Regions from separate parts of the Paenibacillus sp. FSL R7-0652 genome, predicted to be linked through region 3. Evidence: predicted binding sites of a transcription regulator. Region 3 holds the regulator's gene; each other region holds the start of a gene.
The links. Region 3 encodes Rex, which represses fermentation and respiration genes when NADH is low (regulators of the CRP and FNR family bind a similar motif). Its sites were predicted from a motif close to TTGTGAAATATTTCACAA; they were not measured.
Positions count from the first base shown of each region.

Region 1 (4,291 bases), 880 kb from region 3:
AACAGCTGCACCCAGGGCCAGTGAAAAGGCCATAAGGAGCACTCTGCTTTTCCGAAGCGAAGACATTTGCTGTTTAATCAGTTCCGACTTCCTTCTGCCAGGCGACTTCCCCTGCTGCTCGGGTTGCTGCTTCGTTTGTTCTTTTCGCTGCCTTTTCACGGGACAACCCTCCTTTTATTTGCTGCCTTTGACATAGTCCGCGTCAAACAGGAACAATCTGAACACAAGAATCAGAGAAGGAATCAGCAGGCATAGTCCTCCGATAAAGACAACGACAAGCGCGAAACCCATAGCTGGCGATGTGGCACTGCTCTGAATCGTAATGTATGGATCGAGAATGTAAGGATACTGACCGATCCCGTAAGCAAAAAAGGCACAGAAAAATTGAAGCATGATGCATATAAATGCAAGACCATAACGACGTCCGTTATACAGCAGCCACATGGCAGTCATGAAGAAGGCTACCGATAAAGCGAGCAGCCACCAGAGGTCCATCATATTTTGAAAATGGCGTTCGTTGTGCTGACCCAGATATATAAATGCTGTCAGTGCCAGAATAATCGTCGGTGTGCTCCAGAACAGGGAGTAATTACGCATAAGCTTCAATGCGCCCTTATCCTCTGCCCTCGAAGCGTAGAAGGTTAGAAACGATCCGCTGATAAACAAAACGGAGACAATCGCAAGACCAACGATGCTCCAGGATAGAGGATTGGTAAACAATGCCCAGTAATCCAGGGAAATCGTCTCTCCCTGCTTCAGGATGAACCCGCCCTCGGACAAAGTCAGGGCCACGGACAGAGATGCCGGAATCAGCAATCCTGCAGCTCCGTATAAAAACAGGTACACGATGTTATTCTTGGAACCGTAATTTTCAAAAGCATAGAACGAGCCCCGAATGGCAATCAGAATGACGGCAATACTTCCGGGAACAATAAGTGCCGCACCATAATAGGAAGCCGTATCCGGAAAAAATCCGATGATGCCAATATAGAAAAAGACAAAAAATACATTCGTAATCTCCCAGACGGGTGACAGATAGCGGGAGATCAAACGGTTAATTAGATGATCCTGTTTTGTCAGGCGTGCATAAAAGGCGAAAAATCCAGCCCCGAAATCAATCGAAGCGATGATTAAATATCCATACAGGAACAGCCAGAGTACCGAAATACCGATCAACTCATAACTCATTGGTTATGTCCTCCATTCCCTGCAGCTGCAGCCGTTCGATCTTCTCTGGACTTCAACCACTTTTCCAGCTCAACCTCAGCAGGATTGTTGTTGAACAGACGCTTCAACACAAGGACACAGATCACGCCGAGCACGATGTACAAGAGCAGGAAGACAAAAAATAAAATTCGGATACTCGGGGATGAAGTGGCTGCTTCTTCGACCCGCATGTATCCACGAATGATCCACGGCTGCCGACCGATCTCTGCATAGAACCAGCCCATCTCCACAGCTAGAAAGGCAAGCGGTGCGCTGACTGCAGCAAGGCGAAGCATCCACTTGTTGAGTGGATTACGTCTCTTCCAGAGTACAAACAGAAAATATAGACCGGATATGGCAAGCAGCGCGAATCCAATGCCGGCCATCAGATCGAATAAATAATGCACAAGCAGCGGAGGCTGCTCATCCGGCGGGAATTCGTTCAATCCGGTGACCTTGGCATTAAAATCTCCAAAGGCCAAAAAGCTGAGGATCTTGGGCAGATGCAGTGCACCTATAATCTCATGTTCCGCATTCAGCCATCCGAGCAGAATCAAATCTGCGCCGCTCTCCGTCTCAAAATGCCATTCGGCAGCAGCGAGCTTCTCCGGCTGGTGTTCAGCCAAAAATTTGGCGGATACATCACCAGCGAGTGTATTGAATAAACTGAATACCAACACGACGGCCATCATCAGATTTAGTCCTTTTTTGTGATAAGCGGATACTCCTCTTCTCAACATGGCCAGCGCAGCGATTCCGGCAAGCAGAGCCGCCCCTGTTAAGTAAGCCGAGCTTAATACATGGAACACCTTGGAGAATGTGGCTGTATTCAGCATGGCTTGTACAGGGTTTACCGCAGTAAATTGACCTGCCTGCATTACAAATCCTTCAGGCTGATTCATGAATCCGTTCACGGTTGTAATAAACACCGCTGACATCCCTGCTCCCGCAACTACAGGAATGGTCAGCAGCCAGTGAATGTACGGGTTTTTGAACCGATCCCATGTGTAAAGATAGATGCCCAGGAAAATGGCTTCAAAAAAGAACGCGAATACTTCCATAAAAAGCGGCAGTGCGATAACATTCCCAGCCAGCTTCATAAAGTTAGGCCAGACCAGAGCAAGCTGTAGTGAGATCGCTGTACCGGTCACCACTCCAACAGCCACCGAGATGACAAAACCTCTTGACCACCTCTTCGCCATAAGTATGTAGTGGGGGTCCTTCTTCCGAATTCCGATAAACTCAGCAATGGCGATCATTAACGGAATCCCTACACCAAGCGTTGCAAAAATAACGTGAAATCCGAGTGTCAGACCTGTTACGAGCCTGCTCCATAAGACGGTATCGATTGCCATTTTATAATGCCTCCTCTCAAACTCCATTCATTGATTATGTTTCTTTGTATCATTTTTTAGGTCTTAACATGAGAAAAATTTCACAAAACAAATGACAACGATAGGCTGCCACTCGTTAAGCACATTTACTCCTTCTTTACTCCTTCAGATGTAAAGCGAAATCCAGCGCTGGATGCCTTATATTCTCTGATTGCGAAGCGCCTCTAGGATTGGCTCAGACCTGATATTCAAAATTATTATATCCTCAATTTTAATCAATTCAATCACTGACACGTCTTCGACCTTAAACGTTCAAGAAAGGCTCAACTCTTTCTGACAAGTTGGTGAAAAATATTAAAACCACCCTTTGGAGCTATTGATTTGCTGCACACTCACGTGTTAATAAGCTTCGCAGCCACATAAATAATCTTCATCGTTTTACCGTGAGTGAGTTCCTGAATTTTGCCTTGGAGCCAACCGAAATTCTTGGGGCGCATGAATCTGTGTTACACTTAAATGGCTTAACGGTCTGATGACACAGAAAGAGCTGCATAATTAATGAAAATGAAAGGTGTGATGTCCATGGTACATAACCGACAAGCTCGAAAACCAGTCTATTTTTTCTGCAAAATCAAAAACAACAAATCCGTACAAAGGAGATGTCACATTGAACTTGAACATTATTGAAGGTAAATTTGATCATAGGTCGGAAACCGAGCGACTGGTGATTCGACCATTACAAAACGAAGATTATGAGAACTGGCTGCATGAATTCGAAAGCCGCTTTCCCTCTCGGCATCGACATGATCCTGGAAAAATCGATATGAGTGACTGCACACCTGAATGGTTCGAGCAGCTAGTGGAGAGACATCAGGAACTTGCCCGCACCGATGCCGTATATATATTCGGTGTATTCAGAAAAGAAGATGGTACACATCTGGGCATGATTGATATTGCCACGTTGGCTAGAGAACCGTTTCAATGGGCCAGCTTTGGCTACACCATCCACAATCAGCATTGGAGACAAGGATACGGTCAAGAGGCGGTATGCGAAGTTCTCCGTATGGCAGCAGCAGACTTGAAGTTTCACCGATTGGAAGCCCATATTAATGTGGATAACACTCCCTCTATTAAACTGGCTGAACGTGCAGGTCTGGAATTCGAATGTTTGCGAAAAGGTTTCATCTTTGAAAACGAAGAATGGACGGATCATCTCGTGTATTACAAAAACCTGCCTCACGTAATTTAGGCGCTCAGTCTAATCCGTTTAAAAGGATCAGTAACATCACTGAAAAAAGCAGCGGCCTGAATGGCAGCTGCTTTTTTACTTCTTTTTCCAAACTTCCATTTTACGAGTAGACCCTAGAATCAGAACAGCGAAATACATATTACTTCCTGTTCTATAGATAAGGTCATTCTAGATGTATTAATGTGACTTTATTGAAATACAACCCTCGGGGAATTTGTAATAACACATGGATAAATGTACTAAATCCATTGTTAACTTTCACCTAAGACTGTTATACACGCTGAACGACCATTTCTCCTAATATTTGCTCGATCCGGTAAGTATCTTTTGGTAATTGTGAATGTACATAGGATTCCACATCGCCCGTATCAATGTCGTACAGCACCTCGATCTCTTTCGAGAAAAGAAGGTTCCCTTCTTGGAATGTGTGAGACAGGGCCGCGATCTTTTTGGGTTTGGGCGTCTCACCCAAAATCTGCTGCAGTGCTTGAACGTACGTTTC
Region 1 is NZ_CP152001.1:3,159,664-3,163,954, reverse strand. Features, by position in the region: gene cydD (thiol reductant ABC exporter subunit CydD) at 1-66, opposite strand, end outside; gene MKY97_RS14295 (cytochrome d ubiquinol oxidase subunit II) at 175-1,188, opposite strand; gene MKY97_RS14290 (cytochrome ubiquinol oxidase subunit I) at 1,185-2,561, opposite strand; gene MKY97_RS14285 (GNAT family protein) at 3,214-3,789, shown strand; gene MKY97_RS14280 (DsbA family protein) at 4,061-4,291, opposite strand, start outside.
Region 1: a site for Rex is predicted at 2,630-2,647, ahead of MKY97_RS14290 (cytochrome ubiquinol oxidase subunit I). Genes of this name have one in related genera too.

Region 2 (4,291 bases), 690 kb from region 3:
AGCGCAGCCAATGACATGACTGGAGATAAGCAGTCCTTTGGACATATCGGTCAAGGTGCACTGCTTCGCATATTCGACCCGGGAATGTTCACACATCGTGGGATCGTTGAATATGTTCAGGACACAGCCTCTTCCAATCAGATTAAAATGCAGTACTTTATTTCGCCGGGCGGCACCGATGCAGGTCAGGTCCACTTGAGCGGTATTGGCGTACCTTCCACCGTTATTGGCATCTGCGGTCGGTACATCCACACCTCTTCTTCCATCATTCACACGGATGACTATGATGCTGCCAAAGAGCTGATCGTCAAGCTGGTGAAGGGTCTCGACCGTACAACGATGGAGACAATTATTAATAATGCTTGATCCATGCTAAGAAAATATGTAGAGCTTAACTGCAGAGATACCTTATCGAAGTTCTTCGAGGGTATCTTTTCTTTCGATTGGTTTCATAAATAGCTGGATCGTAGAACATGTTGGAGATCAATTACATAAGATAGCTTAATGAAAGACCCATAACCAGTTATGAAATCACTAAATATAAATTAGCGGGGGACCTTTATATGGCAGCAGGAAGGAATGGTAAATCAAATAAAGGTTCTAGAAAAACCAATGCTGCGAGTACCCTTCTAGGTGGCAATATGAATGGAAAGAAACTGGAACTGATTGTTGCAGCGTTATTGGTCAGCGGGAAGTTAAGAGTGGATGCGGTCACGCTGTTTCGAGAAGCTACCTTAGTTGTAGAATTAGTAGGCCAGTATAAAACACTTTAAAAGGTACAACCGTCCAATTCAGATAAACTGGTACAATTCCTGGATGAAACGGGCGGCGATATGACCCTGAATGATGTGATTCAGGCTTTTCAGCAGCGCATGAATTCCTAAATGCAGGCAAGAAAAGAGGTGGCTGTGATGTCTGAGTTTGATGGAGTTGGATTTGCCGAGACGTTAATTGTACTTATTCTTGTCGTTTTATTTGTGTTTGGTTCTACAGATATCGATACGCTTAGCGGTACACCTACAAAAGTTTGATCCTGCTTGTCTCCTTACAGGGTATTGAGCAGCCGGTTCCGAGGCAGTCGCCATTGACTCTCTCCTGCGTGATAAAAACAACTTGTTGATTGAAGAACGCCAGTCCATATGAAATGGGCTGGCGTTTCCTGCTGTTCTACAGAAATAAAGGCGAGAACGCAAACCAAGCTAAAATGAGTGTCAATACCACACACACGTTCTCTACGACCGCTCCATGTTTGGTCCCTGTACTCATCAGGTTTGCCCGGATCCGGAGCTTAAACGGCGGCAAAGGGCGAATCCCCCGATTCGTCAACGAATCCGCAATTAAATGGAGGGCATAAGCAGAACCTCCTGCAACCCAGATTTCCGGACCCTGCACCTGCGTTGTGCTGTACAGCAGTCCTGCCCACACAGCCGTTCCGTACAGCGTGTGCGTCAATCCCCTGTGCGTCAGTGTTGTACACAGCATAAGCAGACTGCCCGCTATCCAATTCCACGGTGCAAAAGCATGACCATAAAAAACAAGGCCCAGCCCGATGGCAAACATGAGCACTTTACGCAGCGATCGCGATGGCAGAAACGACACAAGCCCGATGAGAATGGCGAGAAGCAGATTCCACGGTTTTGCTGGGACGTAAAAATATACAAATACAGCCGCAGGCAAAAGAACCGTCTGCAGCAGCCGAATCAGGCTGTTAGGCAGCGCTTTGGATACCAGCAATGAATTGGGTTCATCGATATCCGGCAGCAGTGAGCCAATCAAGGCAGCCGTTACAGCTGGAGCCGTAACAGGCATTCCGAGCAGCTGCAGAACGGATAGTGAAACGCCTGTACCGATAATGAGGTGGGATCTTCCCATCATGTTGCAAAAACGTCCTTTCGAAGAAATAGGGATTAGTTCCGACCCCGATCTGATCATACAACGAAAGAAAAACAAGAACAATAGTTCGTATTTCTCATTTCTCAAAATTTTTTTTATATTCGTGATGCTCATCACACTTATTTTTATATGAATGATCTATCGTAATTAGTGAAATAAATCACATTTATTAACTGGAAATACGTGTTATAGTTTAAAATATAAAATATAAGAAATTAAAAATGTTGGTATTCTCGCAGTATTTATCCAAGGGAGGGCTACACATGAACGGAAATAAAGAAAGATTAGTTGTCATCGGCAATGGTATGGCCGGGATCAGCACCGTGGAGCAAATTTTAAAATTAACTTCACGCTTTGATATTACGGTTTTTGGAACAGAACCTTATCCTAACTACAATCGGATTATGCTGTCGTATGTACTGGAAGGCAGCAAAACGCTTGATGATATCGTACTGAATGATCTTCACTGGTATGAGGAATATGGTATTACTCTTCACACAGGAACAACGGTTGCCCGCATTGATGCAGAAAGTCGTGAAGTTGTAACAGAAGATGGACAGCGCACTCCGTACGACAAAATTATTATTGCAACGGGTTCGAGTTCTTTCATCCTTCCTGTACCCGGACATGACAAGCAAGGCGTTGTAGGATTCCGTGACATTGCAGACTGCAACGTCATGCTCGAAGCTGCAAAAGAATATAAAAAAGCGGCGGTCATCGGTGGCGGACTCCTTGGCCTGGAAGCAGCTAAAGGACTTGTGCAGCTGGGTATGGATGTTACCGTTGTTCACCTGATGGACGATCTGATGGAACGCCAGTTGGACCCGCAAGCTTCTGCCATGTTGAAAGCCGAACTGGAACGCCAGGGAATCAAGTTCAAAATGGGAGCACAAACTGCTGAACTGCTCGGCGGCCAACGGGTTGAAGGTATTCGTTTTGCTGACGATTCCGTGCTGAATGTTGATTTCGTAGTGATGGCTGTTGGAATCAAGCCAAATACAGCTGTAGCCCGCGAAAGCGGTATCGAAGTCAACCGGGGCATCATTGTGGATGACTACATGCAGACCTCGCTGAAAGACGTTTACTCTGTCGGAGAATGTAACGAACATCGCGGTGTGTGTTACGGGCTTGTTGCGCCTCTCTTCGAACAGGGCATGATTCTTGCGAAACATATCTGCGGCGTCGAAACTGCTCCGTATGAAGGCTCGGTTGTATCGACCAAATTGAAAATCTCGGGTGTGGATGTTTTCTCTACTGGCGAATTCATCGACAGCACTGAACATACCGTGATTTCACAGAAAGACGACTGGAAACGGACGTACAAAAAAATTCTGCTTCGAGACAACAAAATGGTAGGTGCTGTACTTTTCGGTGACATTACGGACTCCGCTGAACTGCAAAAACTGATCAAGAATCAGACCGAAATGACAGAAGAATTGTACAGTTCACTCATGGGCACAGGCTGCGGCGGTCACAAAAAAACGACCTCTGTTGAAACGATGCCCGAAGACGAAATTGTCTGCGGATGTAACGGCGTAACCAAAGGTGCTATCGTTGATGTCATTACCAATCAAGGTTTGACTACAGTTGATGAGATCAAAGCCTGCACGGGTGCAACCCGCTCTTGCGGAGGATGCAAACCGGTGGTGGAACAGATTTTGCAATACGTGCTTGGAGACAGCTTCAGCACCAGTACCAAACAAGGAATTTGCGGATGCACCACTATGGGGCGTGATGAAATCGTAGCAGAGATTAAACAAAAAGGACTGCAGACGACCAAAGAGGTTATGAACGTACTTGGCTGGAGCCAGCCTGAGGGATGTTCGAAATGTCGTCCGGCCATCAACTACTATCTGGGCATGATCAATCCAGACACACACGAGGATGAAAAAGAATCCAGGTTTGTTAACGAACGAATGAACGCAAACATTCAAAAAGACGGAACTTATACCGTTGTACCTCGGATGTACGGCGGGGTAACCACACCAGCCGATCTGAAACGGATCGCTGATGTTTCAGTCAAATACGACATTAAGGCAGTTAAAGTGACGGGCGGTCAACGTCTGGATCTCATCGGTGTTAAAAAAGAAGACCTGACAAAAGTATGGGCTGAACTCGATATGCCTTCAGGTTATGCCTATGCAAAATCGCTTCGTACCGTTAAAACATGTGTTGGTTCCCAATTCTGCCGCTTCGGCACACAGGATTCGATGGCGATGGGTGCAAGAATCGAACGCAAATTCGAGCGGCTGGATCTGCCAGCCAAATTCAAATATGCGGTGAACGGCTGTCCTCGGAACTGTGCAGAAGCCTGCACAAAAGATATTGGAATCGTCGGCAACGACGGCGGTTGGGAAATCTTTATCGGGGGTAATGGCGGTATCAAAGCAAGACTCGC
Region 2 is NZ_CP152001.1:4,731,029-4,735,319, forward strand. Features, by position in the region: gene MKY97_RS20715 (M42 family metallopeptidase) at 1-366, shown strand, start outside; gene MKY97_RS20720 (hypothetical protein) at 564-773, shown strand; gene MKY97_RS20725 (metal-dependent hydrolase) at 1,168-1,875, opposite strand; gene nirB (nitrite reductase large subunit NirB) at 2,157-4,291, shown strand, end outside.
Region 2: a site for Rex is predicted at 2,042-2,059, ahead of nirB (nitrite reductase large subunit NirB). Genes of this name have one in related genera too.

Region 3 (4,291 bases):
TGTCCTTCTTTGTGAATATACTGGACCAGTTTTCCCAAATCCACATTTGGTTTCAAATCAAGTTTCATTTGTACATCATTGCGGTTAATAGATAATTGAACACTATTGACTCCCTCGTATTGAGTAACCATTTTTTCAATCGGGCTTTGTACGGCTACTTGACGATATGCGAACCAACCTCCAAATAACAGGACGGCAGATATAACAGCAGTAAGAACAATAGGCAATACTTTCAGCTTCAAATGAATTACCCCTCCCAAAATGAGCCTATCCTCGATCTACAGGCTTATATTTATAATCATTAATCAAAGAGTGAACTTGATGTCTGCATCGTTAACTGCAGATTTTTTTGCGTTTTATTGTAACTTCAGTACATAAATGAGTATATCACATCGTATATACAATATCGAAGGTGAAAATATGAATAAATTATTAATTTTAACTATTTAATTCACAATCATTTGATAGAAAAGCCAAAAAACCGGTTCAGTCGATGTGCTGACTGCCGGTTTCCTGCTCTTTTTAGACTCTAGCTGTTCGGTACGGTATAGACCAAATCTACCTGCTCTCCATTGCTAAACCGATAAAAACGATAATAATTATGCGTACCATCTTTGTAGTACACTTGCCATACGTAGATATTATTCACGACACCTGGCATGATCCGTTTGATCTCACCACCCGGCACCTCGGAACTAAATCGGCTGCGAATCTGCGTTTCGGACATCCCGTTCTGGATCAATTCACTGTGTACTCCCGCAGCGCCCTGGACTGGCTGGTTGTTGTTATCAAATTTAACCCACACCATTACGTTTTGATTATCTTTATTTTTGGCGGTCATCGTCCAATAGATGTTGTCAGAGCCATTCTTCTCGCCCCAGACGTACTTTCGAAGCTCATCAGGCGATGTAATCCCCAACTGGTCTTGTGCGGCTTGTACAGCCAATGCCTCTTCTTTACGCTGATCTTGTGTTACATAGACGTAATACCTTTGAAGTCCAAACAAGATCAGAACCAGAATGAGCAGCGATATCCAGATCCACTTCTTTTTCTTCTTCAAGAGCTGAACTTCCTTTCTCTGAATACTGCGCGTTGATGGCCAGCTTGTCTTTTAACGGGCAAGAAGCTGATCAAAGGCCAATTGAGATTCCCGCAAAATGCGCTCCTCATCCATTGTCAAACACTCGCCATGTTTCACCACTTGTTTTCCGTCTACCCATACATGTTCCACATCTTTAGCCGAGGCAGAATAGATCGCATGAGAGATCAGATCCGTATGCGGATAAAAATGAGCCTGTTCAATATTCAGCGCAATAAAATCTGCCTTCATCCCCATTCGCAGCGCACCCGTGTCGTTCAGGAAAATAGACTTCGCGCCGAAACCTGTTCCAAGCAGCAGTGCTTCACCCGCAGGAACCGCAGTTGGATCGCCAGATACACCTTTATGAATCAGTGCGGCAAGTCTCATTTCCTCAAACATATCCAGGTTGTTGTTGCTTGCGGGTCCGTCTGTACCCAGAGACACGGTAACCCCTGCTTTCAACATAGCAGGCACACGGGCCACTCCGGAAGCAAGCTTTAGATTGCTGCCCGGATTATGCGATACTGCCACATCATGTCGGGCCAGAATCTCAATTTCTTCATCGTTCAGATGAACCGCATGGGCTACAAGCGATGGAAGTGAGAAAAAGCCATGCTTCTCTAGGTGAGCTACAGGGCGCAGGCCGTAATCTGTCACGTTCTGCTCTACTTCACGTAATGTCTCTGACATATGCGTGTGCAGCGGCAGGTTAAGGTCATGCGCGGCCTGTACAAGCTTCTCTATGTAATCTGGAGGGCATGTGTAAGGTGCGTGCGGGGAGATAACCGTTGTGATCCGTCCATCCGCCTGTCCGTTCCATTCACGCGCAAATGCTGCGGACTCTTCCAGCTTGCGCATCTGCTCTTCTTCGGAACAAAGTCCAATCACACCGCGAGCCAGTGCAGCTCTTGCCCCGGACTGTTCAACCACTCTTGCCACCTGATCCATATGATCATACATGTCCAGGAACGCTGTTGTTCCGCCTTTTAGCATTTCAAGCACCGAAAGCGATGCGCCCCAGTAAACGTCTTCCGAAGTCATTTTTGCTTCCATCGGCCACATTTTTTCCTGGAGCCATACCTGAAGTGCCAGATCGTCCCCATGACCCCGAAGCAGTGACATGGCCGCATGACCATGCGTATTGATCAGACCCGGCAGGAAGAGAAGTCCTTTTCCATCCACTTTCGCCAGTTGCTCGTCTCCATCCGGCAGCGTCTCACCAATATGCACAATCTTGTCATCCTGAATGACCATATACCCTTGAACTATTGTCCAGTTTGCGCCTTCGTTTACGGCAAATTTACCGTTTTGAATTACCCATCTATTCGTTGTTGTCATCAGACTCTTCTTCCTTCCCGTTTTCTAAATAATAAGCCAAACTGAGCAGATCTGTTGTAAAGTCAGCGTGATGGATACGAACATGTGATGGTGTTTTTAGAATCGTTGGTGCAAAATTCAGAATTGCCTCGATTCCCGATTCAATCAGCTGATCCGCGACGTTCTGAGCTTCCGTATCCGGAACCGTAATAATCCCGATGCGAATGTTATCTTTTTGTACCGCTGCTGCAAGCTCTTCCATCGGCTGGACAGTCAGACTGTTAATCTTACTGCCAATCTTCGGTCCGAACGCATCAAAAATAGCAACAATCTTCATATTGTCTTTCAAGTAAGCATTGTAGTTGGACAACGCTTGTCCTAGATTACCCGCTCCAACCAGAGCCACATTAATCTGCTGGTCAATCTTCAAAATGTGACGAATCTTCTCGATCAGATAAGAAACGTCATACCCGATTCCTTTACGGCCAAAATCACCAAAATAAGCCAGGTCCTTGCGAATCTGGGCCGGATTCAGATCCAATCGCTGTCCAAGCTCCTGTGAAGAAACTGTGGTCACCTCACGCTGAACCAACTCGTTAAGATAACGCAAATATACGGGCAGACGCCGTACTACCGCTTCCGAAATTTTATCCGATTTCATTCCTGCTCCCCCTTACCATTGCCACGATAAAATAATAAATATTGAAAAATGGAGCATTCTGTATACATGCAAAATATGCATCATTCCTCATACAGAATGCCCGTATTGTTGGGATTATAAGTTCATGATGTGCTGCTTTTCGAAGTCTCTTTCGAGTTTAACGCTATGCAGAAGTACAATGCAATGCTATAGCTTACAAAATCGAATCATTTTCATTCACGATGGGACGATCCAGCCATTCGGCGATACGCGGAACCATCTGTTCTGTCAGCATATGCTCCATTTTGGGTCCAGGTAAGGAATACAGGAAGTACTTGCCATAATAAGCTTCAATTACTCGCGTATCATACACGATAACGATCCCCCGATCCTTGCCTGTCCGAACCAACCGGCCAAATCCCTGTTTGAACCGGATGACGGCCTGAGGGACAGACAGTTTCATAAACGGATTTTTTTTCTGCTCCTGCAGCAGTTCACTCTTTGCTTCCAGAAGCGGATGGTTAGGCGGCTGAAACGGCAGCCTTACGATTGCGAGACAAGTGAGGGCTTCACCTGGAATATCTACCCCTTCCCAGAAGCTGCTCGTACCCAGCAGAACTGCCGCTTTGGCATCCTGGAATCTTCGTGTGAGCTTGGAACGGTTACCGCTGTCAACGCCTTGGCCCAATAGGGAGATATCATTCCCGGATAAAGCCTCCTTCAACGGCTCATACACTTGTCTCAGCATTTTGTATGAGGTGAACAGCACCATCATACGTCCCTGTGTCGCAATCGCCGTCTCGGCAAGGGACTGTACCAGCATCTGTACAAAGTGAGCATCTCCTACACTGCCTTTCAGACTTGGAAAATCACGCGGAATGACTAACAAGGCCTGTTCCCTATAATTGAACGGTGAAGGCAGCATGGATGTAAGAAGGCGGTTATTGTCGGAAGCTTCCTGCAGGCCAAGCTGTTCAATCATGAATTGGAATGACTTATCCACGGACAGCGTAGCCGACGTAAGCACAACGCTTTTCTTTTTATCAAAAAACATCTCTTTCAGCTGTGCACTTACATCTACAGGAACAGCATACAGCTGCAGTGATTTGCTGCGGAACTGGCCGCTGGCCTCCATCCAATACACCGTCTTGGCATCGTCCATACGCATGAAGAATCTTAAATTCTCCTTTAATGTCGTCAGATCCTTTAACAGCCCGGTGATATCCGTAATTAAACTGTCAGACTGATAATCG
Region 3 is NZ_CP152001.1:4,041,938-4,046,228, forward strand. Features, by position in the region: gene MKY97_RS17825 (hypothetical protein) at 1-242, opposite strand, end outside; gene MKY97_RS17830 (DUF5590 domain-containing protein) at 530-1,060, opposite strand; gene MKY97_RS17835 (amidohydrolase) at 1,112-2,419, opposite strand; gene MKY97_RS17840 (redox-sensing transcriptional repressor Rex) at 2,403-3,059, opposite strand; gene dinG (ATP-dependent DNA helicase DinG) at 3,253-4,291, opposite strand, start outside.